DNA from 3 places in the Paenarthrobacter sp. YIM B13468 genome. Region 1 is predicted to be linked to each of the others. Evidence: riboswitches for the same ligand, from Rfam matches in the RefSeq annotation. Region 1 holds a riboswitch; each other region holds the start of a gene.
The links. A riboswitch is a leader RNA that binds a small molecule or an ion and turns the genes downstream of it on or off. The one in region 1 is predicted to bind S-adenosylmethionine.

Region 1 (9,940 bases):
TTTGGTGGATGTCACTACCAAGCCTTCCGAACTCCACGCGCCGCAGGACAAGATCCACCCCATGCCGTTCCCGGGGCTCAACATCGACAACCTGCCCTTCTTTGCCGTGATCGCGGGCAACGCCGAGGGCCAGACCATGATCCACGACTGGGTCTACGAGAACCGCGCCATCTACCTGACGGAACTCAACAAGCTGGGCGCCCAAGTCCAACTCCTGGACCCGCACCGGATTTACGTCAACGGACCCACCAAGTGGCGGGCCGCGGAGATCGGTTGCCCGCCGGCGCTGCGCCCGGCAGCGTGCCTGCTCCTGGCGATGCTGGCTGCCCGTGGAACCTCGGAGCTTCGCAACATCTACGTCATCGAACGCGGCTATGAGGACCTGGCCGAGCGGCTGAACACCATTGGCGCCAAGGTGGAGTACTTCCAGGACTAGGCCCTCCTGCAACGCGGGGTCACTTAGAGCCCATAATCGACCCTCACATGGGCCGTAAGTGACCCCGGGTTGCTGTATCCGGGATGCCGCATGAAGCAGAATGGTGCCATGCGGACTTTCGGGGTGGAGGAAGAGCTACTCATCGTCGATCCTGTGACCGGCGAGCCCCTGGCTCTCGCGGATGCGCTGCTCGCGGATGCGCTGCTGGCAGGACCGGAAGCGGCGCCTGAAACCGGGATGGGGCTTACCCACGAACTGAAGCTGGAACAGATCGAAACCCAGACCCGTCCGTGCCATACCCACACCGAGCTCCTCCAGCAGATCCGGAGTGGCCGTGCCATGGCCAACGACGCCGCCAGGAAGCACAACGCCCGGGTGGCCGCGATTGCCACCTCGCCCCTGGCCAAGAACACCCATACCACCCCGGATCCCCGCTTCGCGGTGATGCTTGAACGCTTTGGGTTGACGGCCCATGAGCAACTGACCTGCGGTTTCCACGTGCACACCGCCGTGGAGTCACCTGAAGAGGGCGTGGTGGTCCTTGACCACATCCGCGACAAACTTGCTGTTTTGACGGCCCTCAGCGCCAATTCCCCCTACTGGCGTGGGCTGCCTACGGGTTTCGAAAGCTATCGGATCCAGGCCTGGAACCGATGGCCGACGTCCGGGCCTTCGGCCGTTTTTGGCTCGTTGACTGCCTACCGGCGCATGGTCCAGCGCCTCCTGGACACAGGAGTTCTCCTTGACGAGGGCATGATCTACTTCGACGCCCGTATCTCCCGCAACCATCCCACCGTGGAAGTCAGGGTGGCTGACGTCTGCCTCCGTTCGGAGGACGCAGCCGTGATTGCAGTGCTGGTGAGGGCATTGGTTGAGACCGCTTCCCTGGAAATGCTCGACGGCGTTGAGCCCGCCTCGGTGCCGACAGCCCTGCTCCGGATGGCAAGTTGGCAAGCGAGCAATTCGGGACTTGGCGGAGACCTTCTGGACTTCGGCGACTTCCGTCCCCAACCGGCAGCGGACGTTGTCTGGGCTTTGGTGGATTACCTGAGCCCTGTCCTGGATGACCAAGGTGAACTGGAGCTCGTGAAGGCCGGAATCTCGGACATTCTTGAGCGCGGGAACGGAGCCCGGGAGCAACGCGAAGCAGCAGAACGCTTCAACAATCGGCAACGCGACGCCCAAAATCCGCCGGGGAGTCCGCCCAGCAACGAGGCCTTGGGGGCCGTGGTTGGGCATGCGGTGAAGGCGACGATTCGCGGCGCCACCGCAGACTCGCGCAAGGAGCGGGCGCCCATCCTGACCAGGGTCCGCAGGCCCTAGGCTTCTGCTGAGTCAGTCTCTTCCCACGTCATCAGGTACGCCCCCGCTAAGCCTTCGACGAGGTAGAACACGAAAGGCGGGATGTCCTTCTTGGCCACAAGGATGGCGCCGTAGATGGGCGCGCTGGCTGCAGCAGTGACTCCGATCCATCGTTTGGCGGGGGATGCCAGGAGGCTTCCGCCCAGCGCCGCCAAGGCAAGAACGTGGAGCCCAGAGTAGGCCAGGAATGGCGCATTGGATCCGCGGCCGTAGGCAAAGCGTTCCAGGTCCGAGGCCCGACGCGACAAACTGGATACAAAGAGCGGGGCACCTGCGAGCAAGGCGGCCGCGGCTGCAACAGCCCACCGCTTTGCCCGTCCGCCCGGAAGGCGACGGGCAAAGGCTGCGAATCCCACCGGCACCGCGGCGGTTCCAGCAGCAGCGAGGTGCTGCCCTATAACCCAGCCACGCTGCCCGGCCTCGAGCATACCAAGACGTTCGGCGGCACCGGGGGTGATGTAGACGCGCGAGACCGGTGAGATCCCTGCCAACCACACCGCCGTGCCGGCAACGATGACCGTTCCGGCACGGCGATAGGGATGCTTCACGCTCATGGCATGAAGGTTAGACCTGTTTGAGGGCCTTCTCCAGATCCAGGATGAGATCGTCTACGTCCTCAAGCCCCACAGACAACCGGACCACACCATCTGAAAGGCCGATTGCCGCACGCCCCTCCGGTCCCATGGCCCGGTGGGTGGTGGTGGCCGGGTGCGTGATGAGGGACTTGGAGTCGCCCAGGTTGTTGGAAATGTCGATGACGCGCAGTCCGTCCAGCAGCGCGAACGCGGCGTCCTTGGCGGACCGCCCGGACGAGGGCAGCAACTCGAATGTCAGCACGGTACCGCCGGCCTTCATTTGCTTGGCTGCGAGCTCGTACTGAGGGTGCGATTTCAGCAAGGGGTACTTGACCCAGCTGATGGCGGGTTGCTGCTCCAGCCATTCCGCGATTTTCAAAGCGGAGGCCGAACTGTGGTTCACGCGCAAGCCAATGGTTTCCAGGCCCTTGGTCAACACCCAGGCGTTGAACGCGGAGAGCGACGGACCGGTGTGGCGCATCAGCTGCTTGACCGGGCCATCGATGAATTCCTTGGTGCCCAGGATCGCACCGCCCAGGACACGCCCCTGGCCATCGATGTGCTTGGTACCGGAGTACACGATCACGTCCGCGCCCAGCTCGCCGCAACGCTGCAGCAGCGGAGTGGCAAAGACATTGTCGACGACGACGGTGGCTCCCGCAGCATGCGCAAGCTCGCTGACGGCGGCGATGTCCACGATTTCCTGCATGGGGTTGGAGGGCGACTCGAAGAACACGGCGGTGGTCGGTTCTGAGAGGGCAGCACGCCACTGGTCGAGGTCGGGACCATCGACGAATACCGTCTCGACACCCCAGCGCGGCAGGATCTCGTTGAGGATCACGAAGCAGGAGCCGAACAAGGAACGGGCTGCAACCACGCGGTCCCCGGCTGCCAGCAGGGCACCCAAGGCGGTGAAGACCGCAGACATGCCGGACGCCGTCGCAAAGCATGCCTCGGTTCCTTCGAGCAGCCGCAACCGCTCCTGGAACGTGGCCACGGACGGGTTGCCGTAGCGGGAGTAAACGAAACGTTCGTCCTCGCCGGTGAAGGCGCGTTCGGCGGCTGCAGCGGATTCGTAGACGAAGCCGGAGTTCAGGAAAACGGGTTCGGACGTCTCCTGGAAGTTGGTACGGTCAAGGCCACCGCGTACTGCCTGTGTGTCAGGGCTCCAGCTGGCGGCATCGGGATTGAAAGTCACTTAGTCGTTCCCCAGGTTCGTTGGCAGGCCGCGGTTTTTCCAGCCGTTGATGGTGCGTTCGCCGTAGCGGTCCGGGTCACCTTCGAAGCCCTCAAGCACGTTGTAGGCAGTGAACCCGGCCTGCGTCGCGGCGATGGCGGCGGAGATGGAGCGCTGGCCTGAGCGGCAGATGAAAACGAGTTCCACGCCCTCGCCCTCGGGTGCCTGCTGCTGCAAGTCCTCGATGAAGCGGGAGTTGGGGATGCCACCGGCAAGGTTCCACTGAATGAACAGGGGATCATTCTCTGTGGCCTTCGTGTCGGGAATGCCGATGTGGGCCCACTCGGCCTCGGTGCGGACGTCCACCAGGATGGCGCCTTCTTCAAGCTTGGCCCACGCGTCCTGCGGGGTCAGGTCACCTGCGTAACTCATGCGTGTCCCTCGAATGCTTCGTCGTCGTCGTCGTTCTCCAGCTGGTCAACGGCATTCGCGACGGCGGCGTCTGCGTTGGCGATGGCAGCGGGCAGGACGACCGCCTGCGCCACGATGACATCCGTGCCGTTGAACGTGGCTGCCGGGCTGCCGTGGAGCACGTAGCCGTCGGCGAGGGCCGTGGTGATCCGCTCGCAGAATTCACGGGTATCCGGGCCTGTAATCAGGCGGTAGGAGAGTTTTTCTTCAGTGGGTTCAGGCATTGGCTGGTGCTCCTCAGTCACGCTTGCAGTTCGAAGTGTCGATACGCCGAGTAGTCACCTGAGGCACCCCGCCGGAGAGAGGGTTGCCGACCAGCAAGTCAGGGCTTTGCGCTGGTGCTCATTACTCAAGAAAAAAGTAGCATCCCGCGGTGGCGGCCCGCACTTGCAGGCGGTTACGTGCTCGTCATGTTGCGTAACCGGCCGGTGCTGGAGTAGCAGCCCAAATATGACGCCCCGGGAGCATAATTGACGCAGTACGACCCCCTGTAACTTCGCAAGAAATCAGGTCGCGGTGAACGGACAAGGCAGTTCTACACTCAAGTCCATGCTGCATTTTGGATGGTTCGTGGGGCACGGTTTCGGTGTCCAGGGATGGGGAACTCCCGGCTACAGCCTGGGTTACGACTGGAAGAAACCTGCCCTGTATCAAGACGCTGTGCGCGCGTTCGAGCAATCCGGCCTTGACCTTTTCATTATCGAGGACTCCCTCACTGTTCCTGATACTTATGGCGGCTCCGCCGAGGTCTCGCTGGCACACGCCTCCTTTGCGCCCAAGCATGATCCATTGGCCCTGGTGCCGTACCTTCTTTCCGCCACCAAGCACCTTGGAATTGTGCCGACGGTCAGCGCATCGTTCTATCCGCCTTTCACAGCCGCCCGGCTCTTGGCCACGCTGCAGCACTTCTCCGAGGGGCAGCTCGGCTGGAACGTTGTCACCTCCGGCAGTGACCTCGCAGCACAGAATTACGGTTTGGATCAGCAGATTGAACACGACCTTCGGTATGAGAAGGCGGAAGAATTCGTCGACGTCGTCCGGCAGCTTTGGCGCAGCTGGGAACCCGACGCCGTGCTTGAGGACGTTGAGGCGGGCGTGTTCGCCGACCACACCAAAGTGCATCCGATTAACCACCAAGGCGACTTCTTCAAGGTCAGGGGTCCACTAAACACGGCGCCTCTGCCGGAGGAGCCCGTACTGGTCCAGGCCGGTGCTTCTCCTCGGGGCAAAGCGTTCGCGGGTGGGCATGCAGATGTGGCGATCGCCTTGGCGCGTGGCGTTGACGGCATGAAGGCTTACCGGGATTCCATCCGTGCCGAGGCTGCGAAGGCGGGCAGGAACCTCGACGACGTTAAGGTCCTTTTCGTGCTGAAGCCCACGGTGGTTGGTTCATCCGCCGAGGCCGAGGAGTTGCGTGCGCAGCGCCGCGAGCTTACACAGCGTGATATCGACAGCCAGCTCAACTCGATCTCCTACCTCTCTGTGATCGACTTCAAGCAGTTCGACCTCGATGCGCCGTTGCCTGAATTGAGCACCAACAGCAACCAAGGCACGTTGGAGCACTTCGCCAAGGCAGCGCCTCCGGGGTCTACCCTGCGCCAGATCCTGCAGGCACGAAGCGGTGGTGCCGGCGATTCGATTATCGGCACGGTTACCGAGATCGCGGACTATCTTCAAGAAACCGGCGAGGCCGTGGGCGGCGACGGCTTCCTCTTCTCCGGCTTCGTAGACCCCGTGACTGTGCACGGCGTGTTGGACAAGCTCACCCCCGAACTGCGACGCCGTGGCCTGCTGAGGAAGAGTTACGGCGACGGTGGCTTCCGCCAGAATCTTCTGGACTTCTGACGATGTCCTCCGAACCCAGGACCCTGGTGATCGGCACATCGCCCGTGGACCCTGCAAGCGTGGCGCAGGCTGCCTTGAATCCGGCGTTTCACGTGAAACTCAACCACGATGCGTTGTCTTTGATCGGCCGCTCACGCGAAGTGCTGGAGCGCGCTGCGACCTCAGGTCAGAGAGTCTACGGCCTCAACACCCTCCTCGGATCCGGACGCGATACGGCTGTGGAGGAGAAATCGGTCCTTGCCTATCAAATCCAAGTAGTGAGATACCACAACAGTGGTGTGGGCGGCTATCTGGACCGGCCCTCCGCCCGCGCCGTGATCCTCTCCCGGCTCATCGGATTCAGCCGTGGCGGCTCTGGTGTACGCCCGGAGACCGCCCAGTTCTATGCCGAACTACTCAACCGTGGAGTTCTTCCCGCCATCCCCCGCGAAGGCTCAGTCGGCTCATCGGACCTCACCCAGCTCGCCGCCGTCGCCGCCGTCGCCATCGGTGAAGGTGAAGCGATCGATGGGGACGGCACCCTGGTACCCGGGGCGAAAGCGCTCGCCGACGCCGGACTTCAGCCGCTGCGACTAGCTCCCGGTGAGGCCCTTGCAGTGGTCAGCGCCAACGCGTACTCCGTAGGCGCCGGCACCCTCGCCTTGGTGCGCCTGCAGCAGCTGGCGGAACTCGCCGACGTCGCGCTGTCCCTCTCGCTTGAGGCCATCGCAAGGTACGACGGCGGCGGGAACCTCAGCCCGTTTTCGCCGACTATCCAAGCGGGCAAGGCGGTGGACGGGCAGAAGGACTCGGCCGCCGCGGTTCGTTACCTTTTGCGCGGCGGCTGGTTGGAGGACGTTCGTCCCGAGGTCTCGGTGCAGGATGCTTTGTCATTCCGTGCTGCGCCCCAGACACATGGCGCTTTTCGTTCCCTGGTTTCACAGCTCGGCGCTGCGTTGAACGTGGAGCTCAACGGACGTGGCGACAACCCTTTGGTTGATATTGAATCCGGGCAAATGGTGTCTGGCGGGAACTTCCAACCGATGCAACTGGCTCTTTCCTTTGAGGGCCTGCGGCTTGCGTTGGCGCACGTGGGGATTGCCAGCGAACGGCGCATCGCCAAGCTGTATCCGCCACAGCGGGTGATCCGGGCCAGGCATCTGGAGGCTGCCGCCGGGCACCTGGAGGCTTCGTCGTCGAATGCCGTTTCTGAATCCGGACCGGCCGCAGCCCTTGTCCAGGAGGAGTTGCCCGGGCTGCTTTGGTACTCGGCAGCGGGACTGCTGTCCGAACTGAAGTTCCTGGCAGCGCCGGCGACGCTCGGGGCACCCACCCTCTCGGCCGACGTCGAGGACCACTCCACTTTGGCGCCGCTGGCCTTGCAGCAACTCGAAAAGTCCTTGGGGGCTTTGGAGAAATTGCTTGCTATTGAGGCGCTGACGGCGTCGTATCTGCTGCTCGAAGCGGGGGCCGCGCAGCCGCTCGGGAAGGGGACTGGCGCTGTCGTGGGCCGACTGGCCGATGTGCTGGCGGATCGGCCGTCGGCTCCGGACCTCGTGGAGCGTGCGCGAGAGGAATTGCGTGATGTGGTGGCGCTGGAATTGCCGCCTATGGCGGAAAGGGAAGGGACCATATGAGTACTGCAATCCGCAAACATGGCGCACACTCGGCGGCAGGGCTGCCGGACGGCCTGGATGCCTCCGTCCTGGACAAAGTGGGCAACACTCCGCTGGTGAAATTGGAGGCCCTGGGCCGTGGATTGCGCAGCACCATCCACATCAAGCTTGAGTCCGAGAACCCCGGCGGATCCATCAAGGACCGCACAGCGCTGAGCATGGTCCGGGCGGCCGAGCGCTCAGGGGAGTTGCAGCCGGGCGCAACCATTGTGGAGAGCACATCCGGCAACACCGGGATCGGGCTGGCACTCATTGGCCGGCTGACTGGGCATCCCGTCGTGGTGGTTACCGGCGACACCATCTCCCAGGAGAAGCTCGCCGCACTCCACAGCTATGGTGCGCGCGTGGTCCTGACGGACTGGAGCGCGCCCTCGGAATCGCCGGAGAACGCCCGAGCTGTGGCAGCGCGAATCACCGCGGAGACGCCGGGTGCTTGGCGGCCCATGCAGTTCGACAACCCTGCCAATCCCGCGGCGCACTACCAAACCACCGGACCGGAGATCTGGGAGCAGACCCACGGCCTTGTGACGCATTTCGTGGCCGGGATCGGAACCGGCGGGACCATCAGCGGCAATGGCCGGTTCCTGAAAGAGAAAGTTGCAGCATCGCGGCCGGGCGGGCACCTTGAAGTTGTGGGTGCCGACCCCTACGGCTCCGCCTACAGCGGTGGACACCCCGGGGAGATCCTGGTGGACGGGGTGGGTAACTCCTGGCCCCAGGCTGAATGGCCCAAGGCCTTTGACCGCTCCATTGTTGACCGTTTCCTGCGCATCCCCAACGACGAGGTCTACTCCACGGTGCATCGGCTCCTCGACGAAGAAGGGCTTGCGCTGGGTCCATCATCCGGGCTCGCTGTGGCCGCTGCCCTGCGGGTAGCCCGGGCCGCACCCCACGGTTCGGTGGTGGTGGCCATAGCGCCCGACGCCGGAACGAACTACCTGAGCAAGGCTTTCAACCCGGTGTGGCTGGCAGAGAACGGTATCCACCTGGCGCTCGACGCCACCGAATAGGATCCTCTCTCACATCCGGCGGCGTTTTGGTGGTCCCTCTCTCACGTCCCGCGGTGTTTTGAGGGTCCCTCTCTCACGTCCCGCCGTGTTTTGGGGGTCCCTCTGTCACGTCCTGCGGCGTTTTGGGGGTCCCTCTCTCACATCCCGCGGCGTTTGGCGTGATGTCCTGCGCTAGGCTCCAAGCATGCCTGAACAGGAAACAAAAGCACGTCTCGCCGGTTATCTGGATAAGCAGCAGCCCGAGCTCTACGCAACACTGAGCCACTATGCCCAACAGGTGGTTGGGGAAGCCGACCGCACAGGTGTACCGCGACGGACCATCGAACTTCTGAACTACCTTGCGTCGCAGATCAACGGTTGCGCATTCTGCCTGGACCTCCACCATCGCCGCGCCTTGGGGTACGGCGAAACGGAACAGCGCCTGTCCTTGGTAGCTGTCTACAAGGAAGTGACGCTGTTTGAGCCGGCTGAGCGGGTGGCCATGGAAATTACTGAGCAGATCACCCGGATGAGCACGTCACGGCCGAGCCCCGAACTCTTCGAGCGGGCCCGGGAACACTACAACGACGAGCAAATCAGTGTCCTCTGCATGGCCGCGATTGGGATCAACGCCTTCAACCGGCTGTCCATCCTGAGCGAGCACCCTGTCCGGACGGCCAAGCCGAAGTCGTGAATTTGGGTGGGCCGTGTGGGGTCCTGACCTGCTTTCAAACGACATCAGCCCCTGGGCAACCCGGAATGGTTGCGCAGGGGCTGATCTGCAGGCAAAGAAGGTCAGGAAGCCACGGCCGCTGAACGCCGGGGTGAGTGCCGCCGTCGTGAATTTGGGTGGGCCGTGTGGGGTCCTGACCTGCTTTCAAACGACATCAGCCCCTGGGCAACCCGAAATGGTTGCGCAGGGGCTGATCTGCAGGCAAAGAAGGTCAGGAAGCCACGGCAATCTTGGACCGTCGTCCGTACTTGAAGTAGAAGAACGCGTAGCACGCCCCCACAAACGGAACGCCGAACAGCAGGGCCGCCACCTGGTTGGGGTCGAACGCTATGCCGATCAAGGACACAACGCACAACGCGAACGCAAGGATCGGAACCAGCGGGAAGAGCGGCGCTTTGTACGGGAGCGTGCTGAGGTCGCCGCCGTTCTTGATAAACGTGCGCCTGTACACGAAATGCGAGGCCACAATGGACATCCATACGCCCACAGTTGCAAACCCGGCGATCGAGACGAGCACCAGGTACACGGTTGCCGGTGCAACAATGCTGCTGATGAGCGAAGCCAGGCCGCCGAGCATGCTCACGCACAGGGCAATCATCGGGATCCCACGCTTGGTCAGCTTCCTGAACGCCTTGGGTGCGTGTCCTTCGTCGGCCAGCGAGAAGAGCATGCGGGCGCAGGAGAAGAGTCCGCAGTT
Region 2 (9,940 bases), on a different contig from region 1:
CGGCCGGTCGAACAAGGTCACCGAGTTGATGGTCCTTGTAGGGGAGAAATCATACTGAATCCAGCTGCCCGCCTTTTCGCCGGCCGTCACCCATTCACGCTTTGCGTCCATGGGGGCGCCCCACGCATACCCGTCCCGGGCTTTCTCCGGGCTCTGGGCGGTTGCTTTCTGGGATGACGCCGTGACGGTGGTCCCTGCCGACTTAGCGGCGTTGCCCACCCACTCGATGGCTGTGATGTATTGCCGTTTCAGCCACTCATCGTAGGGGGAATCGGGACATCCTTCGCCAGGACTGCTGCAGATATACATGTCGAAATCCGCGAACCGCACGAAGGTGTCCACCTTGGCGGTGAGTTCGGCACCCGTCACATTCTGGGGGTACTCGTCAATCACATATGCGTCGTAGGCCAGGGAGGTATGGGGGCCGGTGTAGCTGCGCGTAGCCAGTTGGGCGAACTTGGCGGTTGCCCAATGGTCGCTGTGGTCGTAGGGACTGTTGAAGTTGCCGGTCCAGTCCTGTGTGCGGAACGTGGTCGGTTGGAAGTTGGCAACCAGCCGATTCAAGGCAGTTTGGAACTGGGACTTTGTGAACGTGGCTGCGTTATCCACGGGCCTGATGGAGGAAAGCCGTCCATCCCAGAGTTTGAGGATGCTCTGGTCGTTGTACGCCGCACTGCCGTCACCGTTCGGGAAACCATCTGGGAGGCGCATGAAGACCACCGAGATGTTGGGTGCGCCATTGAGCGTTTGCATCGTCAGTGGGCGGTTGGGAACCCCTGCATCCGAGGTGGTCCACGAATCAGACACTCCTGCCATCTTGGAGTAGCTGGCCCTGATTCCAGCTTCCAGGCTCTTCCAGTACGCAGCCCCCTCACCGGCCTCGCCCGCGGTGGTGAACACCGTTTGGACGCAGCGTTTGGCCTGGATGTCCCTCATGAAGTCCGGGCTGAGGAAAAGCAGGTCATCGTCCGTGTGAGCCACTATCTGCATGGCCCCGCCGGTTCCTGCGCACGGCGGAACGGCCGCCGACGCAGGGGCGATGGAAAATGCGACGAGTCCCGCGAAGGCCAAAGCCGGAGCAAGGATCAAGCCCAGGAAGCTGAAGAAATGGGGTTGCCGATCCGGACGGCGGACGTATTTTGGACGGTCCACAACCATGCCCCTTTGAGCAGATGTTGGGCCCCCCAGCCGGCAAACTTACGACGCCCACGGGACGTCATTCGAATGGAGTTATGCGCTTGCCGGGCTTTCAGCTGAGCTGAAAGCGATGCAGTGAGCGTTACTGTACTCCTCCGGGGCCCGCCTGGGTAGGGTTCCGGCACACTTCCACGAACGCTTTAAAGGGCGCCAGTCGCTGGTTATCGGGAAGCTGGGACGCTTCCGGATGCCATTGCACCGAGGCAACCCAACGGGAAGGATCTTCAAGCGCTTCCACCGTGCCGTCGTCGGCGATCGCCGTGACCACCAGGCCTTCACCCACCCTGGCCACCGCCTGGTGATGCCCCGAGGCGATCTTGATGGAGGTCCCTTCCGGGGCGCCATAGAGCGCAGCGGTCTTCGATCCTGGTGCAAGTACAACGTCATGCCATGCCCACTCACTGGCCGTGGGATCGTCGGGATTCAATCCGTTGTGGTTGACGGCCGACGGTGCCATGTCCTGGATCAACGTCCCGCCGTAAAGGACGTTCAACAACTGGTGGCCGCGGCAAATCCCCAGCAGCGGAAGGCCGGCGTCGATCGTGGCCCGGGCGACGTCAATGTCCAGATGGTCCTGTTCCGGGTTGACGTCATACACCGAATCCTCCGGATCCTGGCCATAAAGACGCGGTTCCAGGTCCCCGCCACCGGGCAGCAGCACGCCGTCGAGCGTTTTCATGACGGAGGCCAGACGCCCGGCGCTATCAGCGGAAACGGGGGTCAGCAACACGGGCTGCGCGCCCGCTTCACGGAGCAAATCCACAATAAGGGTGAACAGTTGGTTGGCTTCGCCCACGCGGGCGTCAGGATTGTCCGAGCTGCTAAGGCGAACCGGAACTCCGATACGCGGCCGGGCGCCAGCGCCGCCCTCATCTGAAGTCTTCATGCTTCATCATGCAACGGAACATCGCCTTGCGCGTAAACGGGACTCAAGCCGTTGGGCACTACTACGCTGATGCCATGAATCCCTCCGGTGCCTTGAACCCAAGTCCACGGACGCTCGACGTCGAAAGCATCGTCCATTTCGACAAACTGGTTACCTCCGGGGCGGGATCCATGCACGGCTGGCATGCGCAGTCGCTGGACCTTCGCGGACGTTCGCGCGAACTGAAAATGATGGACCCGCAGGGCGCGATCTTCCTGGGATGCACTTTCGACGACGGCATCGAGGAGAGCCTGCGAAGCCGCGGCGCGCTCATCTTTCCCAAGATGCGCGGCGTGCCCTTCAACCCGTATCGCGGCACCCTCTACACGGCCAGCGAACTCTACGAGGACATTTCCACTACCGAGTATGAAGCCACCCTGGACGCGAGAATTTACCAGTGGAGCATCCTTCCGGGAAAGCGGGCAAGCCTTGACGCAACGCTCGCCGCAGCCCTCCACGACCACGCGATCGGCGACGCCCTGGACGAACTGCTGCAAGACGGTGACCTGGCAGGTACCAAACTCGTGGGCGTCATGGGCGGACACGCCGCGCAGCGCGGAACCAAGGAATTCGCCGACGCCGCGCGGCTGGGTCGCTTGCTGGCGCAAGCCGGATTCACAGTGGCAACCGGCGGTGGCCCCGGCGCGATGGAAGCGGCCAACATGGGCGCCTACCTCAGCGGACTGCCCGACGCCGATTCCACCGCAGCGCTGGAAACGCTGGCTTCCATACCGGGGTTCAGGCCCTCGGTGACGGCTTGGGCGCGGCGAGCAGCCGCCGTCGTCGAACGTTACCCAGAAGGCGCAGCGACGCTGGGCATACCCACCTGGTTCTACGGCCACGAACCACCAAACCTGTTCGCCACCCACATCGCCAAGTACTTCGCCAACGCGATCCGGGAAGCGATCCTCCTCGAGCTATGCAACGGCGGGATCGTGTTCCTGCCCGGTTCTGCCGGAACCGTGCAGGAGATCTTCCAGGACGCCTGCGAAAACTATTACGGAGCCCCCGAAACCATCACTCCCATGGTCCTGGTAGGCCGCGACCATTGGGAACACACCTACCCGGCATGGGCGATGCTGCGGAGCCTCGCGGCCGGGAGGCCCATGGCAGACAGGATTTTCCTGGTGGATACTGTGGAGGACGCGCTCGCAGTGGTGGCCGCGGGCTAGAAGTCCTTGCTGCGCGGGCTAGAAGTCTTTGCTGCAGGGACCCGAGCCGAGCTGGGCAAGGCCCGTCTTGTCCCCGGCGGCGTATTCGCGAACCCACGAGGCTTGGTCGTACATCAGCTGGCGGGGGTCATCCACATGGTCCAAACCTAGAACGTGTCCGAGTTCGTGCATGATCACGGCCGTGCCCACTTCCTTGCCCTGGGGTGAGTCCATGATCCCGGCAAACTGCGGTGCATCCAACGATACCGAGCCGGTCACGTAGGCCTTATAGCCGTTGCTGAGGCCGATGGAGGAACTTCCGCCCAAGCCCACTGTTTGTCCGGTCAGCCGCGGCACCTGCTCCGGCGTGGTCCAGGCAATCAGCACAGGCGCCCAGCGGTCACCGTAGGTGGTGGGCTGGTAGCCGGCCCTGTTGCTCGTGGGGATTTCGGACGTCGGACCGTCATAAATGAACTGCAGTCCGGAGGCGAGGCTGGCCTGCCGAACGGCGTCCTCCACCATGGAATACCAGCTCGTTGGGGCCAGATCTGCGTTGACCACGTAGTGGATCGGCCTGCAAGGGGAGTATGCCAGGGGAGTTCCGTCCTCCTTGACGGCCAGGAATTTGTAGGAAGTGCTGGTCCGCTGCAACGGCGCCGGCGTGCCCAGGGGTGCGTCGGCTTCCTCGAAGCCGGGCAGCGGATCCTGACGTTGGCCAAAGGGAACCAGCCCGGGCCGCGGCGCTTGGCTCTGCGTCGTGGAATCGGACCAGAACTGTTGCAGCTCGCCGCTGAAATATGCGCCGGCGCAGACCAAACCGAGAACGCCGAACAGGAACAGGATGGCCGCGATGCTGCTGTGCTTGATGGGGGGCCGGGGCGGCGGCTTGGCGTGCTGCTGGTAAGGCGGCGGGGGATAGGGGTCTGGCCACTCTGGCGACCCATAAGGTTCCATCGAACCCCCTCACGGGACGGCCCACTCGGACGGTGGGGCGCCGCCGTCGGCCGCTTCCGTCAGGATAGAGCCCATGGGGCCGCGAGTCCATGGCGATTCATGAGAAGCCGCGTTGCTTCAGATGTCCTTGCGGCAAGGAGCCGAGGCCAGGAGGTGAAGACCGTTCAGGTCGCCAGCAGCCAATCCGTCAGGAGCGCCGATCTCCGGGTACATCAGCTGAACCGGATCATCGACATGATCCAGACCCATGACGTGCCCCAGTTCGTGCTGCATGACTGCCAGCACGTAGTCCGAACCGCCTTCCTCGGCCAGAAGCTCAGCCACTTGCGGGGTGTCGAGCTCCAGGCTGCCCGTGATGTAGCTCTTGGGACCATTGTTGAGTGAGTACATGGTGCTGCCGCCCGTACCGATGACGGTGTCAGCCAGCGCCGGAGCCGTCTCGGGCGTGGTCCACGAAATCAGCAAGGGTGCCCACCGGTCACCGTACTTGGACGGTTGGTACGGTTCGCGTTTTGCGGTAGGCAACTCATCGGTGCTGCCATCGTTGATGAACTGGATTCCGGATGCCGCGGAGATATTGGCGATTGCGGTGGCAAGCAGGGCATCCGTACCCTCCGGTGCGGTAGCGGCATTCACGACGTAGTGCAGGGGACGGCACGGTGAGTACCCAACCGGAGTGCCGTCGTCGTTGGTTGCCAGGAACTTGTACGAATCGCTGGCGCTGGCTGGGGGCGGCGGCGATGCCAGCGGGGCGTCCGCCTCGTCGATTCCTGGAGGCGGCGCGTCCAGGGCCCGGGCCGGGGTCTGCTGGATCGGCGCGCTTTTGGGCGAATTGGGCAGGGCCACACCCGGAAACAGCCCGATGATTCGCGGATCGCCGTGGAGCAAACCGCTGACAAGGACAGCCACGACGGCGGCGACACCAGCCATGAGGACGCCGCGAAGAATTCGCAGCATTGTGCCCGCACGACGGTGTTTTGGCGCGCGCAACGGCGGCTGCTCCGAATCCACGGTTCTCCATTCCCTACGCCCCGGTCACGCGGGGCTGCGCGGAGGACGAACCAACATTACCGCCTAGACGATCAACGTTCCGAACGCGAGGCCAAGCCCATAAGTGGCGGCCGCGGCACCCAGGCCGATCGCCAGCTGCCGGAAGCCACGGCTCAGCGGTGAGGTCCCGGACAACAGCCCGACGACGGCGCCAGTCGCCAGGAGCGCGATGCCTACCAGAACACCGGCTACTGTCAGTGCCGCCACACCCGTCATGCCGAAAATAAACGGAAGGATCGGCACGATCGCACCCGAGGCGAAAAAGCAGAAGCTGGACATCGCAGCGCCCCAGGCAGAGCCGACTGTTTCGTGGTCATCGGCGGGCTGCTCCTTCTCGGGTTGCAAGGAGAGGCTGGGATCGCAGTCGCAGCTGAAGAGTCCCATGCGCTCGGCGGCGCGGTGCTCGGCGGCCTCGCGGGTCATGCCGCGGGCCAAGTACACCAGCACGAGCTCATTGTGTTCGATGTCCAAAGAAGGGGCCGCTGTGAGGGTAGCCTGCGTGGGCAGCGTGGCGTTAAGCAACTCCCGTTGCGAGCGGACCGAAACGTACTCGCCGGCACCCATGGACAGGGCCCCGGCCAGCAATCCGGCAACACCGCTCATAAGGACCACCGGGCTGGGAACGCCCGTTGCGGCCATGCCCATGACCAGTGAAAGGTTGCTCACCAGGCCGTCGTTGGCCCCAAAAACAGCGGCGCGGAAGGTACCGGAGAGCCTGTTGCGTCCACGGGTGGCCAGGCCCCTGACAACTTCTTCGTGGATTTGTTCGTCGGCAACCATGGCCGGAGTCGCGGCAGGTTCTGCACCGTAGGGGGAACGGCCTTCCGCTCGCTGGGCCAGGGCGAGCACGAACACCGAGCCGAAGTGCCGGGCCAGGAAGCCAAGTAGCTGGCTCCGGGTGGACGCCCCCTTCGGCATTCCAGCGTGCTCTCCGAGGAGCTTCAGCCAGTGTGCCTCATGCCTTCCTTCTGCCTCGGCCAAGGCGAGCAGGATCTGGCGTTCTTCGCCGTCACGACGTTGGGCGAGTTCCCGGTAGACGGCGGCTTCGGCTCGCTCGTCGGCCAGGTATTGACGCCAGCGCCTGATGTCCGCGGACGTGGGCGGGACCGGTTGGGGCGGTGTTCCGGATCCGGGGGCGGGGTCCGGAGCGGGGCTCGACGAACCGTGGGATTCCTGGTGCTTCTGCACTTTTTCTCCTGTGCTGGGTGGGGTAGTTGCGGCCCCATTGCACGCCCACTGTACCGCTTATTGGCGCGGATTTTTGGCCGGTATTCCTTAGTTGGAATGTTCGGCATGCCTTAATTTGCGAAGCTGCAATCCTCTGCTTCGAGCCTTTCCTTGGGTCCATGTTGGCCGCTGCCTTGACCCTCTTCAGGCACAGTGCTCAGATGGAAGGACAGGGGCGGGGGCCCTCCCCGCACTCGGTCAGCAGGCTGCTTGCCAGCCCACCAGACGGAGGTTGCAGCATGGACACCACCGAACCGCACGCCAACCACCCGGAACGGGAGACCATCGAGTCAGACCCCGCCTACGACTACAGCGAAGACCAGGAAGTCGACGAACCCTGGGTGGAGGAAATCGACGTCCCTGAAGACGACGAGCGGGTTGTCCCCCTGGATGAAACCGAAGAATTCCGCGGGGAAGAAGACGAAGAATTCTAGGACTCTTTTCTTCTAGGCAGGGCCCTCCTCATCCAAGGTGAAATGCCGCTCCAGTCCGGCCGGACGCCCCAGCGCTGCAACAGTCACCGTCAAAGTCCTCGACGATGCACACCACCGCGATGGACGCACAGCCTGGGCAAGAGCACGCGCCAACAGCTGCGCTTCAGGGTGCCGGAACCGGGTCAGGCCACCGTTCAGGAACAGGGTCACAGTCCCACGGACAAGGTCGACGCCGGGAATCACCGGAACGGTGGGCGTCTCGGATTTGGTGGGGGTCGTTTGAGTTGGGCTGACTACACCTTGGTACGGCAAGGACTGCTCCTTTAGGGAGTGCTCTTGCCCGCTCGGTTGTCTCTGGTCCGGGGCGGGCCGCTTCCTCATCCGAACCACCCGTGAACATGGGGTTGGTGTGTGGCCAGTCGGAGCTTTGCGCCACCTCTCTTGAAGCTGGGACCACTGTACTGGAGGAGTGCTGTCCTGAAGAACTGCGGGTGGGTTGTTGTGGGGCCCGGTGTGCGTGCCAAGGGGTGTGGATGGGGCGCAGAGTGGGCCTCGCAGCGCGCGAAGCGGGACGGCAAATGCAACGGCGACGCCGCCCCGGAAAGGGGCGGCGCCGCCGTCGAACATTACTCGGGGCTGGGCGTCAGCTAGCTGGCGTTGTGGCTGCTGACCGGGTGGGCCTCCAGCGGCAGTTCTTCCGAGACTGCCCCGGCCACGCGCTTGTCCCAGGCGGCCCGGACTTCGGGTTCGGTGGGCGGCGTGAGGAGGGAGATCACGACATAGGCCACGAACGAGGCCGCCAGGCCGTAGTAGATGGGTTCGTTGGCGTAGACGCCATCGACGCTCGGAATGACTCCAATCGCGAACAGAATCAACAGTGCCAGGGTCAATACAGAGCCCACTGCCATGGACCATGCAGCGGCGATACCGGTTCCGCGCTTCCACACCAGGCCGCCGAGAATCGCGACGAGGAGGCCGCCCACCAGGATGTCGTAGGCAATGGTGAGGGCAACAACCACGTCCTGCGCGGCCATGGAGATCACCACTGCAACGATGCCCAGGCCCAGAACCCAGTAGCGGTTGGCTTTGACGTCGTGCTCAGGGTTTTCGGTGTCGTCGGTGTTGATGCTCTTGCCGAACCAGCTGGCGACGAACGGAACAACATCTGCGCGAGCCACCGTGGCGGCGGCGATCAGGGCACCTGAAGCGGTGGACATCATGGCTGCAACAGCTGCGGCCATGACCAGGCCGCCAATGCCGATGGGCAGGATGTGCGTTGCCACTTCGGCGTACACCACGTCCTTGCCGAGGTTGGCGACATCGATGTTGGGGAGCGCCACCCGGGCGGCCAGGCCGATCAAGGCACCGGCTACACCGTAAAGGATGCAGTAAACGCCGGCGGTCGCTCCACCCCAGCGTGCAACCTTTGGAGTCTTGGCCGTGAAGACGCGCTGCCAGATGTCTTGGCCGATCAGGAGTCCAAGGGTGTAAACGACGAAGTACGTGATGATCGTCTGGACACCGATGCCGTCGATCTGGAAGAAGCTCGCACCGACGCGCTCACGGATACCATCGAGTCCTCCGGCCGCGTTCATGACGAAGGGGAGCATCAGGAAGAAGATGCCTACGGTCTTGATGATGAACTGGACCTGGTCGGCCAGCGTGATGGACCACATGCCACCGATGGTCGAGTAAACAAGCACAATTGCACCGCCGACGGCGATCGCCATCCAGCGTTCCCAGTCGAAGAGGACTACGAAGATGGTGGCGTATGCGCCGGTGGACGTGGCACAGAGCATGAGGGTGTAGGCGAGCATCACGATTCCGGAGGTCTGCGTGGCCTTGCTGCCGTAGCGAAGGCTCAGCATTTGGGAAACCGTATAGATCTTCAGGCGCTGGATGGTGCCAGCAAAGAGCAAGCTCAGCAGGAGGACGCCGGAGCCGATTGCGACTACCAGCCACATCCCTGAGATGCCGAACTTGTAGCCCAAGCCGACGCCGCCGACCGTGGATGCGCCACCAAGGACAACCGCGGCCATGGTGCCTGTGTAAAGGAAGGGTCCCAGGCGGCGGCCTGCCACCAGGAAGTCGCTGTTGTTCTTGGTGCGGGACTTGCCCCACCAGCCGAATGCAAGCATTGCAAGCAGGTACACCACCACAATGGCGATGTTTATGAACGATGAGTCCATGAGTGGCTCCTTGGAGCTGGTGCACGGAGTTTGGGGGTTTCGACGATACTCCTGGGAAGTGCCGAAGTCTCCGTGCTGATGATGGGAGATTGGGGATCGTGTTGTGCCTCACAGACAACACTTGTTGCCTATGAGGATATGTTGTGATGGGAGTAACAGTCAAGGGGCTTTGGTCATCCTCGGGCTGTTAAGGGCTCCGGAGGCCCGCGGTCCCGCTACTATTGCTGCAATGACAGGGCCCAATGACAGGCCTGAAAGGTTCGTGAATGAAGGCTCTCCCCGTTGAACCAAGCAACGTTCCCGTTGCGATTGGTTCCAGAATCCGCGCAGCCCGCCAGGCGCAGCGGCTCACCATCGAGCAAGTGGCGGACGCGACAGGCCTAACCAAAGGCTTCCTCAGCCGTGTCGAACGCGACCTGACCTCGCCGTCGGTCGCTTCACTTGTAACCCTTTGCCAGGTCTTGTCCGTGTCGGTAGGAGACTTGTTTGCCGCTCCGGAAACGCACCTGACCAGGCGCGACGACGGCCCCCGGATTTCCCTGGGTGGCCAGGGCATTGTGGAGCGCTTGTTAACAGCCCGATCGGAGCGGCGGCTGCAGATCCTTCAGGCCACCATCGAACCGCGGGGTCGTGGTGAAAACGAGCTCTACGCCGTTGACTGCGATGTTGACGTCCTCCATGTGGTGAAGGGACGCATCAAACTGATCCTGACCAACGAGGAGTACGACCTCGAAGAAGGGGACACCCTCTCCTTCCCAGGCAGGGAACCCCATACGTGGGTCAATCCCACGGACGAAACCGTCGAGGTCCTCT
Region 3 (9,940 bases), on a different contig from region 1:
CCCAGATGTGGGAGGCCATGCTGCAGCAGGGCACAGGCGACGATGAAACCGTCACCAGTGAGGCCAGCAACTGACCATGGGCCGCGACGCAAGCTCCTGGGACGAATCCGACGTCCGGATCCGTCCGAACAAAAAAGGATCAAGGCCCCGCACCAAGGACCGCCCCAGTCATGATGACGCGGTCATCGGCCGGATCATCACGGTGGACCGCGGGCGATACACCGCCATCGTTGGGGAAGACTCCTCTGATGAACGCATTATCATCGCTGCACGCGCGCGTGAACTCCGACGAAACCCTGTTGTTCCCGGCGATTTTGTCGCTTTGGTGGGCGATGTATCGGGAGAGCCGGATACCCTTGCCCGACTGGTCCGCATACAGGAGCGCAGGACGCTGCTCCGGCGCAGCGCTGATGATACCGACCCCATCGAAAGAGTGGTGGTGGCCAACGCAGACCAACTTGTGGTGGTGGTCGCCGCGGCCAATCCGGAGCCCCGAACCGGCTTTATCGATCGCGCCTTGGTTGCAGCCTACGACGCCGGTATCGAGCCCCTGCTGCTCGTCACCAAAGCAGACGTCAAGGACCCTGCCGAGCTGTTGTCCAACTATCTCAGCCTGGACTTTCCCATCATCATCAGCCGTACGGCAGACGATGAAGCGTCCGGCATTGACGCCCGCTCTGACGACGGACTGTCAGCGCGGCTGGACAGCCGCGCCGTTGCCGAATTGCGGGCCCACCTTGATGGAAAAGTGACTGTCATGCTGGGCCATTCGGGCGTCGGCAAGTCCACCATGGTTAATGCCCTCACAGGAGCCGAGCGTGCTACCGGTGGTGTCAACGCCGTCACCGGGCGGGGCCGGCACACGTCGTCGTCGGCGTTGGCCCTGAAGCTGGCAGACGCACCTCCCGGTAGCTGGATCATCGATACACCCGGTATCCGCTCCTTCGGCCTGGCACACGTGGACCCCGACCGCATCCTGCATTCCTTCCCCGATTTGGAACCTGGCACCGAAACTTGCGACCGCGGTTGCAAGCACGATGCCAGCGCCATTAATTGCGGACTTGACGGGTGGGTGAACGAGGGACATGCCGGTCCTTCCGGAGTGGCCCGCTTGTCTTCGCTCCGGCGACTGCTGGGCGCGGACCCGCGGTTGGAAGCGAAAGAGACCAAGGAACTCGGTACCGTCAACTAAGTGTCGGTGCACCACGATCCAACTGCAGGGAACGTTTCACGATAGTTTGGTGGCATGACCCAACCCGTTTCCAGCTACAACGACGACCTGCGACTGGCCCACGTGCTGGCGGATTCCGTGGACGCCCAAACCATGGACCGCTTCAAGGCCTTGGATCTGCAGATCGAGACCAAGCCTGACCTCACGCCCGTGACGGATGCCGACAAGGCTGCGGAAGAAGCCATCCGTGGCCAATTGTCGCGTTCCCGCCCCCGTGACGCCGTCCTCGGCGAGGAGTTCGGCAGCAGCGGCCACGGCTCCCGGCGTTGGATCATCGACCCCATCGACGGAACCAAGAACTTCGTTCGGGGCGTTCCCGTGTGGGCCACCCTGATTGCACTCGTTGACGAAGGCGAGCCGGTCGTTGGGGTTGTCAGCGCTCCCGCGCTGGGCAAGCGTTGGTGGGCAGCAAAGGACATGGGCGCCTATATGGGCCGCTCACTGGCTTCAGCCACCCGGCTCAAGGTGTCAAACGTGTCGCGGTTGGCGGATGCCTCAATGTCATATTCCAGCCTCTCCGGTTGGAAGGAACGCGGCAATCTGGACGAATTCCTGGGGCTGACGGAAGACATCTGGCGCACGCGCGCCTACGGCGACTTCTGGTCCTATTGCCTGGTTGCCGAGGGGGCTGTGGATATCGCCTGCGAGCCAGAGTTGAATCTTTACGATATGGCAGCACTCGTTCCCATTGTGACGGAAGCCGGCGGCCGGTTCACCTCGTTGGAAGGCGAGGACGGCCCCTTCGGCGGCAACGCCCTGGCCACCAACTCCATCCTGCATTCAGAGGTCCTCAAGCGGCTCAACCCTGCCCTGGATGACCTCCTCTGACCCAGCAGCACCAACAAGCAAACAGGCTTTGCACAGAATTTTCGACGGCGGGTGCCTCCTTTTCGGGGCATCCGCCGACTTTTCTTCGCCCAAAGCCCAGTTTGAAGACCCTTCGTAACAATGTGCTTAACAAAGCGGGCGACTTTGGAACAGGCCAGAGGCGTGACCTAACCTCTTTACAGGTCACGAGTGCCAGCGCTAAACCCCGGTTTGCTGGCCGGCAACCCTCCATTCGCGGTGGGGTGCCCCGGGTGACGACCCGGCCGGTCCGGAACGGATGCGGCAAGCGCGGATCCCCGTAGGGGGTCCCTCCTGAGTGAGGTCCCATGAGCACTGCTACGTTCAACTCCACCGATCTGACGTCCCTTGTGGTCGAAGAAGCAAGGCACGAAGCCGCTGCAGGCAGGCCCCTGGCCGCCGTCACAGGTGCAGAGCTGCAAGCTCCCCTGATCCAGGGTGGCCACGTCCGCTACGCCAACCTTGACTACGGAGCATCCGCTCCAGCCTTGACAATCGTTTCTGCGTATCTCAACGAGATCCTCCCCTACTACGCCAGTGTCCACCGCGGCGCGGGCTACGCTTCCCAGATCAGCACCTCGGTCTACGAGAATTCCCGCGACATCGTCCGGGAGTTCGTTGGTGGCCGTCCCGACGATTCCGTGATCTTCACCCGGAACACCACGGACTCACTGAACCTGTTGGCGGGCTGCCTCCCTCAGCTGGACGGAAAGCCAACGGGCGAGGTCCTTTACCTGGACATCGAGCACCATGCCAATCTCCTCCCCTGGCAGGGTGTCCCTCACCGCAGTGTCGTAGCTGCTTCGACACTGACAGCTACCGTGGCCAAGCTCCGCGAGGAACTCAGCCAAGGCGGCGTGTCACTGCTGGCGGTCACGGGGGCCTCGAACGTGACCGGTGAAATCCTGCCGATCGCGGAGCTCGCGGCACTTGCGCACGAATACGGAGCCCGGATTGTGGTGGACGCCGCTCAGCTTGCCCCCCACCGCCGCATCGACATCGCCGCAGCAGACGTCGACTACATCGTGTTCTCCGGGCACAAGCTCTACGCTCCGTTCGGCGCCGGTGTTGTTGTGGGTCGTCCTGACTGGCTTGACGCCGGCACTCCCCACCTTGCTGGCGGTGGCGCCGTTCGTGAAGCCCGCTTGGACTCGGTCAGCTGGGCTTCCGGTCCTGCACGCCATGAGGGCGGCTCCCCCAACGTCCTCGGCGCGGCAACACTGGCCCGTGCGACGCAGGTGCTCGCCGACTTGGATCAAGAGGCCTGGCACGCCCATGAAGCTGCCATCCGCTCATACCTCGTACAGGGACTTGAAGCAATCGACGGCGTGACCGTTCACCGGATCTTCAGCGACTCCGAGGACACCATCGGCGTGGTCAACTTCTCCGTGGAAGGATTCGACGCCGGGCTGGTCGCCGCCTACCTCGCCGCCGAACACGGCGTAGGACTTCGTGACGGGCGCTTCTGCGCCCATCCCCTCCTCAAGCGGCTCGGCCTCCCTTCGGGCTCTCTGCGAGCCAGCTTCGGCGTAGGCTCGCGTCTGGAGGATGCCACACGACTGCTCGCTGGTATCGAAGAACTCAAGCGCACGGGTCTCGGTTGGGACTATGTAGTGGATGAGGGCCGATGGGTACCGGCCAATGACCACCGCACCTATCCGGAATGGGCACCAAACACCCCGGGCACCGCAGGGGCTGCACCCTGCACGATCGACTAAACACTGCCACAGTTTGGTCAGCGGTGCCTTGGCCCAGGCCGGGATCATCATTGTCGCCCGTGCGGTAAATTCGTAGGGTAAATGGCGTTCGCGGTAAAGGAGTCAGTGCGTGGCCGTGCGTTCCCCTCGGGATTCCGGCGGAAGTGTTTCCGGCAGCCTTCTTTCCAGCAGCGCTGGCAGGCCGGGTGGTCCCAAGCTGCATGCCACGCGACGCCACGAACTGGGCCAGAGCTTCCAGGACGGCGGCGAACACTACGATCGGGTTCGGCCCGGATATCCCACAGACTCAGTGGATTGGCTTCTTCCTCCTGGAGCGAAATCCGCAGCTGATATTGGTGCAGGCACAGGAAAATTCACGGCGTTGCTCGTGGAACGCGGCCTGCAAGTGGTCGCCGTCGATCCTTCCACAGACATGCTGGAGCAACTTCGAAAGTCCTATCCCGGCGTTGAGGTGTTGGAGGGTACAGCCGAGGCCACGGGGCTGGGGGACTCAGCATTCGACGTCGTCAGCGTTGCCCAAGCATGGCATTGGTGTGACCCGATGAAAGCCAGCAAAGAGATTGCCCGGATCCTCCGTCCCTATGGAGTCCTTGGCCTCATTTGGAACCAGCTGGACACTTCCGTGCCCTGGGTTCACAGGTTGTCACGAATCATGCACGCCGGAGATGTGCACAAGCCCGGTTTCCGGCCAGTTATCGGACCGGAATTCACGGACTTGGAGAGCCATCTCACCAGCTGGGAGGACGCGGTGTCACCGGAGGACATCATGGAGCTCACAAAATCGCGCAGCTACTACCTCCGCGCAAATGAAGCCACCCGCGCAAAGGTCATGGGAAACCTGGAGTGGTACCTCTACGATCATCTCGGCCATACCCCAGGCCAACTAGTTGGGTTGCCGTACCTAACGACCACCTGGCGGGCACGCAAGATCCACGGCGTCCCGCCACGGTAGGCTTGGTGTGTGAAGACCAGTACGCCCTCCTCCTCGATCGAGGACTACGTTAAGGTCATCTACTCCTATACGGAGTGGCAGGACAAACCCATTACGTCCTCGCAGCTTGCCCTGCGGCTTGGCGTTGCCAATTCCTCGGTGTCTGAAATGGTCCGCAAACTCAAGGACCAAGGCTTGGTGGACCACCAACCCTACAGTGCCATCAGGCTGACTCCGGAGGGCATGCGACTGGCGCTGTCCATGGTCCGGCGGCACCGCCTGATTGAGACTTACCTCGTTGACGAACTCGGTTACAGCTGGGACGAAGTCCATGATGAAGCTGAGATGTTGGAACACGCGGTGTCCGATACCTTCATCGAGCGCATGGCCGCCAAGCTTGGCCATCCCCTCCGGGATCCTCACGGCGACCCGATTCCCTCGGCTGACGGATCGGTGGAACTCCCTCACGCGTACCGCATGATCGAGTTGGACGAAGGCCACTCAGGCCGCATCACCCGAATCAGCGACGAAAATCCAGATCTTCTTCGCTATCTCGCGTCGGAAGAGATCACCTTGGATGCTCCTGTGGAGGTGGTGGGGCGCAAACCATTCGGCGGAGCCTTGGTGGTCCGGATTGGCAGCGGACCCCAGCGGCGCGAATTCGATCTCGCGGACGAAGTTACAGCGGCACTTTGGGTCCAAAGCGCCGAAGTCCACGAAGGCTGCGTGCTTCCCGCGCGCTGACTGTGCTGCGCTGACTGTGCCGCGTTGACTATGCACAGTGCATCGGCTAGCTGTGCTGGTCGGCCGACCCGCCGTCGTCGGACGCGGTATCCGGGGCGCTGTCAGCGGTAACTGCCGCTTCGGTAAGCGGGTTACGGATCCCGACGGCGGACGCCACGCCCCCGACAACGAACAGGGCCGCTGTGACAATCAAGGCGTTGTACAAGCCCTCCCGTGTAAACACCGGACCAACGATCAGGCCGGCAAAGGCAATGCAGATCAGACCTGCGATACGTGCCACGGCATTGTTTACCGCGGAGCTGATCCCTGCCTCCTCTTGCGGTACCGCGCCTAGAATTGCGGCGGTGAGTGGCGCAACGAGAGTGGTAAGTCCCACGCCGAAGACGATCTGCCCCGGCAACACTTGGGTCCAGTAATTCAGAGGCTCCTGGATGGAGAGGGACATCAGAAAGCCCACACCGCATAACAGCGGCCCCACTGTCATGAACCATCGAGGACCATACTTTCCAGCCAGCCCACCGAAGTAGGACGCAGTCAGCATCAGGATGACGGTCGCCGGAAGCAGGGCGATTCCCGCTATGGTAGCCCCCATGCCCCCAACCTGCTGGAGATAGATGCCCAGGACAAAGAATCCTAGCGATATCCCACCGTAAATCGCGAGCGTTGCAAGGTTGCCCCAACCAAAGTTCCTTATGGCAAACAGCCTCAACGGCAACATCGGCTCCCTGGTCCTGGCCTCGTGGACCAGGAACAACACCATCGCCATGGCACCGACTAGGAGCGGCAGCCATACCTGGACGCTCATCCAACCCATCCGGCCCTGTTCAATGAATGCATAGACGGGACCACCTAGCCCAATCATGGCCAGCACGGCACCGAGGTAGTCGATTCGCTTGCTCTTGTCCCTGGCCGCATCCGAGGCGCGAAGACCTGCGAGCATGGGCCAGATAGCGACAGCAGGTATGACGTTGATGAAGAAAATAACCCGCCACGACAGCAGGTCCACGGAGACTCCGCCAATCAGTGGTGCCACGATGGCAGCGGCGCTCGTCCATCCGGACCATTGGCCTATGGCTTTGGACTGGGAGGGGCCAGAAAACGACGTAATGATCATGGCCAACGAACTGGGCACAAGGAGGGCGCCTGCGATACCTTGAAGCGCACGGGATACCACCAGGACCTCCCCGTTCCATGCCAGGCCGCACATCACCGAGGTCAGCGCAAAGCCCGCCAGCCCCCATTGGAGGATCCGCGCCCGCCCAAAATGGTCCGACAATGAACCGGCCACAAGGATGAGGGCCCCGAGGGTCAACAGATAGGCATCCACCACCCATTGCTGGATGACCAGGCCACCGCCGAGTTCGCGCCCGATGGCCGGCAATGCGAGGTTCACCACGAAGCCGTCCAGGATGGCGATAAAGGAAGCCACAATAGCCACCACGAGCACGCGCTTTTGAAGGGGCGTTCTCGGCAGCAAGGCCGCTGCGTCCGTCATGTGGACAGCTTACGCGGCATTCGTCCATGGCGAAGTCCCGTATCGTTAAACAGTGATTAGTAGACGTGACGCAGCATTGGCCCTTGATATCTCCATGGAAATGGCCCAGCGCCACGGCATCCCGTCACGGCTGTCAGAAGCGGAACTTCGTAGCCTCCAGGACAATCCACCAGCCTGGCTGGTCCAGTCACGTGCCAACCGGACGGGCAAACGGCCAGTTTGGGTGCATCTGACCTGCGCAGTGTGCGGGTACTCAGAGGCGGTGCGGCCCAAAAAGTGGTGGCCCAACTTCTCGTTCGTCTTTTGTGGGCACCATAAGAACAGTGAACTGCCGGAACTGTTCCTTGGTGACGTGCGCAGCGAATATGAAGGCGTCGGCAGCCGCTTTGTGGGCGTGGTCGATGTCCGCGAGGATCAGGCCTAGGCTCGGCTCATTGTTGCTGGCTCGTCATTGCTGGCTCATCTCCGAGGGAACGGCCATCAGCTGTACCGTTTTGCCGTCCCGCAGCACGGTCAAGGGGAATGGTTCGCCTATGGCCTCGGCAAAAAGCAACTTCTGCAGACTCTCTGCACTTGATACAGCCCTGCCCTGGGCCCGAAGCACCAGGTCCCCTGGCTGGAGCCCCGATAATTCCGCAGGCGAGCCGGCGATGACCTCCACCACACGGAGGCCCTCTTTCTGGCCAGTCCGCACCACCGCACTGGCATCGAGCGGGATCGGCGTACTCACCAAACCCAAGTAGGCGCGGCGCACCCTCCCATCCTTGAGCAGGGAGGCGATAATCCGTTGGGTTGTCCTATTAATAGGTACGGCGAGTCCAAGGCCCAGTCCAGCAATGGCCGTGTTGATGCCCACGATGCGGCCACGGGTGTCGGCCAGCGCACCACCGGAGTTGCCCGGATTAAGGGCAGCGTCAGTCTGGATGACATCCTCAATCACCCGCCGGTGCTCCCCTGCACGGACAGGGATGGATCGTCCCAGGCCGCTGACCACGCCGGCAGTCACGGATCCCGCAAGGCCCAGCGGGTTGCCCACCGCGATCACCAGTTGGCCAACCCGTAACGAATCGGCGTTACCCAAAATGGCGGGTGGCGGCGTGGGTTTGAGGCCTCGTACCACCGCAAGGTCAGACAACGGGTCCGCCCCCACGAGCTCTACGTCGGTCTGCTTGCCGTTCGCAAACACCGCTCTTCCAGACTGGATACCCGCCACCACATGGGCATTGGTGAGCATGTACCCGTCACCGGTGAAGACCACAGCCGATCCGCTGCCCACACGCAACTGCCCGTTCCGGCGCGCACTCGTCATCTCAATAGCGGCGACGTGCGGCGTGACAGAGTCCGCAACCCGAATGACGATCTGTGAGTACGCATCCAAGGCCGCGTCGTCGTCCTGCTCTGTAGGAAGTTCTGCATCCCGGCCGTCATCCGGAATTTCAAACTCTGGCTCGGTACTCATCACATGCCTCCTGCTACCGCGGTGCCGTGCACGTCCTGTCCAGTACAGTTCAGTGCCTACCCTGTACAACGGCCAGGTTAGGGCAGCTAGTCCACGTTCCCCTACGCCGTGGGTGAACGGTATGTGCGATCAGGTTCAGGCAAAGAAAAAGCCCCCGGATCACTAGGATCCGAGGGCTTTCCGGTGGAGATGGGGGGAATTGAACCCCCGTCCGATGTCGTTTTGTCAGGGCTTCTCCGGGCGCAGTTCGCGTCGGATTTTCTCGGCCCCAGCCATCCTGCGAACAGGTGGCTGATCCGGGCCCAGTCATCTAAAAGTCCCGTTTACCTCAATGACGAAGGCAAACAGCAGTGGCTATCTAAATGACGCCAGGAACCGGGGCGATAGCAACCCCGGGCTGACGGACTGTCTTACTGCTTAGGCAGCGAGAGCGAAGTCAGTGCGCTTAGATTCGGCACTTATTGGTTTGCAGACAGCGTTTACGAGATAATTCTGCATCCTCGGCCCGCTTCACCTGTCGCGACTAACATCGTCGAAACCGATCATCCCCGTATTCTGTTACCAAACCGGCAAGGCATTCATCAAGCGATCCCTACCGGACTATCCATCATAACGCATCCACCCGGAAGATCATTCCCGCGACACAAGTCCTGGGCGGGTGCATCTACGTTCGAACCTAGCGGCGGTTGCGCTCCCGCAGTTCGCGCAACGATTCGCGCTTATCCTGCTGCTCACGAAGCGTTTGGCGCTTGTCGTAGTCCTTTTTACCTCGTGCTATGGCTATTTCAACCTTCGCGCGGCCGTCCAGGAAGTAAAGCTGCAAGGGCACCACGGTGAAGCCGGATTCTCGGATCTTTTGGGAGATCTTGTCCAGTTCTTCGCGGTGAAGCAAAAGCTTACGACGGCGGCGCGCGGCATGGTTGGTCCAGCTCCCCTGGTGATACTCAGGGATATGGATGCCCTCCATCCACAGTTCGTCATTGTAGAAGGTGCAGAAGCCGTCCACCATGGAGGCGTGGCCTTCACGGAGGGATTTCACTTCGGTACCCATCAGCGCAATGCCGGCCTCGTAGGTATCCAGGACATGGTAGTTATGCCGGGCCTTCCGATTGGTGGCCACTACCTTACGGCCACTTTCCTTGGGCACGGTAGAACTCCTTGTTAGATGCGGATTTCAACTAGTGTACGCCAGAGCCCGCGGGCCCCCTGTTCCCTGACGAAGGGACGGGCCACTAGAGGAGGGTCATTGGATCCACTGCAGCGCCATTCAGCCAGGTTTCGAAGTGTGCGTGGCACCCCGTCGAGTTACCTGTGCTTCCCGAGTAGGCAATGAGCTGCCCCTGCGATACTTGCTGCCCGTTGGACACCACAATGCTGCTGTTGTGGTAGTAAATGGTCGTCAGGGAGTTGCCCTGCACCACACCGTGGGACAGCTTCACCCGCCATCCACCGCCGTCTGCCGAGTTCCAACCAGAGTTGAAGACAGTACCGGCAGCTGCAGCGTAAACAGGAGTGC

Region 2: another riboswitch for S-adenosylmethionine. It lies ahead of ACFX4T_RS17475 (hypothetical protein); the one in region 1 lies ahead of ACFX4T_RS18860 (DUF1737 domain-containing protein).
Region 3: another riboswitch for S-adenosylmethionine. It lies ahead of ACFX4T_RS00800 (aminotransferase class V-fold PLP-dependent enzyme); the one in region 1 lies ahead of ACFX4T_RS18860 (DUF1737 domain-containing protein).

What each region holds. Positions count from the first base shown of each region.
Region 1 covers NZ_JBHZPI010000021.1:75,229-85,168, forward strand. The annotation lists gene ACFX4T_RS18835 (UDP-N-acetylglucosamine 1-carboxyvinyltransferase) at 1-436, shown strand, start outside; gene ACFX4T_RS18840 (glutamate--cysteine ligase) at 545-1,759, shown strand; gene ACFX4T_RS18845 (hypothetical protein) at 1,756-2,352, opposite strand; gene ACFX4T_RS18850 (O-succinylhomoserine sulfhydrylase) at 2,363-3,571, opposite strand; gene ACFX4T_RS18855 (rhodanese-like domain-containing protein) at 3,572-3,982, opposite strand; gene ACFX4T_RS18860 (DUF1737 domain-containing protein) at 3,979-4,245, opposite strand; SAM riboswitch class IV at 4,260-4,371, opposite strand; gene ACFX4T_RS18865 (NtaA/DmoA family FMN-dependent monooxygenase) at 4,538-5,866, shown strand; gene ACFX4T_RS18870 (aromatic amino acid ammonia-lyase) at 5,869-7,482, shown strand; gene ACFX4T_RS18875 (PLP-dependent cysteine synthase family protein) at 7,479-8,531, shown strand; gene ACFX4T_RS18880 (carboxymuconolactone decarboxylase family protein) at 8,716-9,204, shown strand; gene ACFX4T_RS18885 (amino acid permease) at 9,455-9,940, opposite strand, start outside.
Region 2 covers NZ_JBHZPI010000019.1:14,694-24,633, forward strand. The annotation lists gene ACFX4T_RS17440 (chitobiase/beta-hexosaminidase C-terminal domain-containing protein) at 1-1,152, opposite strand, end outside; gene ACFX4T_RS17445 (gamma-glutamyl-gamma-aminobutyrate hydrolase family protein) at 1,280-2,083, opposite strand; gene ACFX4T_RS17450 (LOG family protein) at 2,158-3,294, shown strand; gene ACFX4T_RS17455 (matrixin family metalloprotease) at 3,313-4,227, opposite strand; gene ACFX4T_RS17460 (matrixin family metalloprotease) at 4,345-5,181, opposite strand; gene ACFX4T_RS17465 (VIT1/CCC1 transporter family protein) at 5,302-6,465, opposite strand; gene ACFX4T_RS17470 (hypothetical protein) at 6,744-6,938, shown strand; gene ACFX4T_RS17475 (hypothetical protein) at 6,951-7,250, opposite strand; SAM riboswitch class IV at 7,266-7,385, opposite strand; gene ACFX4T_RS17480 (sodium:solute symporter) at 7,586-9,127, opposite strand; gene ACFX4T_RS17485 (helix-turn-helix domain-containing protein) at 9,394-9,940, shown strand, end outside.
Region 3 covers NZ_JBHZPI010000001.1:170,997-180,936, reverse strand. The annotation lists gene aroA (3-phosphoshikimate 1-carboxyvinyltransferase) at 1-74, shown strand, start outside; gene rsgA (ribosome small subunit-dependent GTPase A) at 77-1,192, shown strand; gene hisN (histidinol-phosphatase) at 1,247-2,059, shown strand; SAM riboswitch class IV at 2,241-2,354, shown strand; gene ACFX4T_RS00800 (aminotransferase class V-fold PLP-dependent enzyme) at 2,386-3,795, shown strand; gene ACFX4T_RS00795 (class I SAM-dependent methyltransferase) at 3,992-4,747, shown strand; gene ACFX4T_RS00790 (metal-dependent transcriptional regulator) at 4,757-5,470, shown strand; gene ACFX4T_RS00785 (MFS transporter) at 5,517-6,965, opposite strand; gene ACFX4T_RS00780 (hypothetical protein) at 7,060-7,389, shown strand; gene ACFX4T_RS00775 (S1C family serine protease) at 7,414-8,427, opposite strand; RNA gene ssrA (transfer-messenger RNA) at 8,606-8,974, opposite strand; gene smpB (SsrA-binding protein SmpB) at 9,101-9,571, opposite strand; gene ACFX4T_RS00760 (peptidoglycan DD-metalloendopeptidase family protein) at 9,657-9,940, opposite strand, start outside.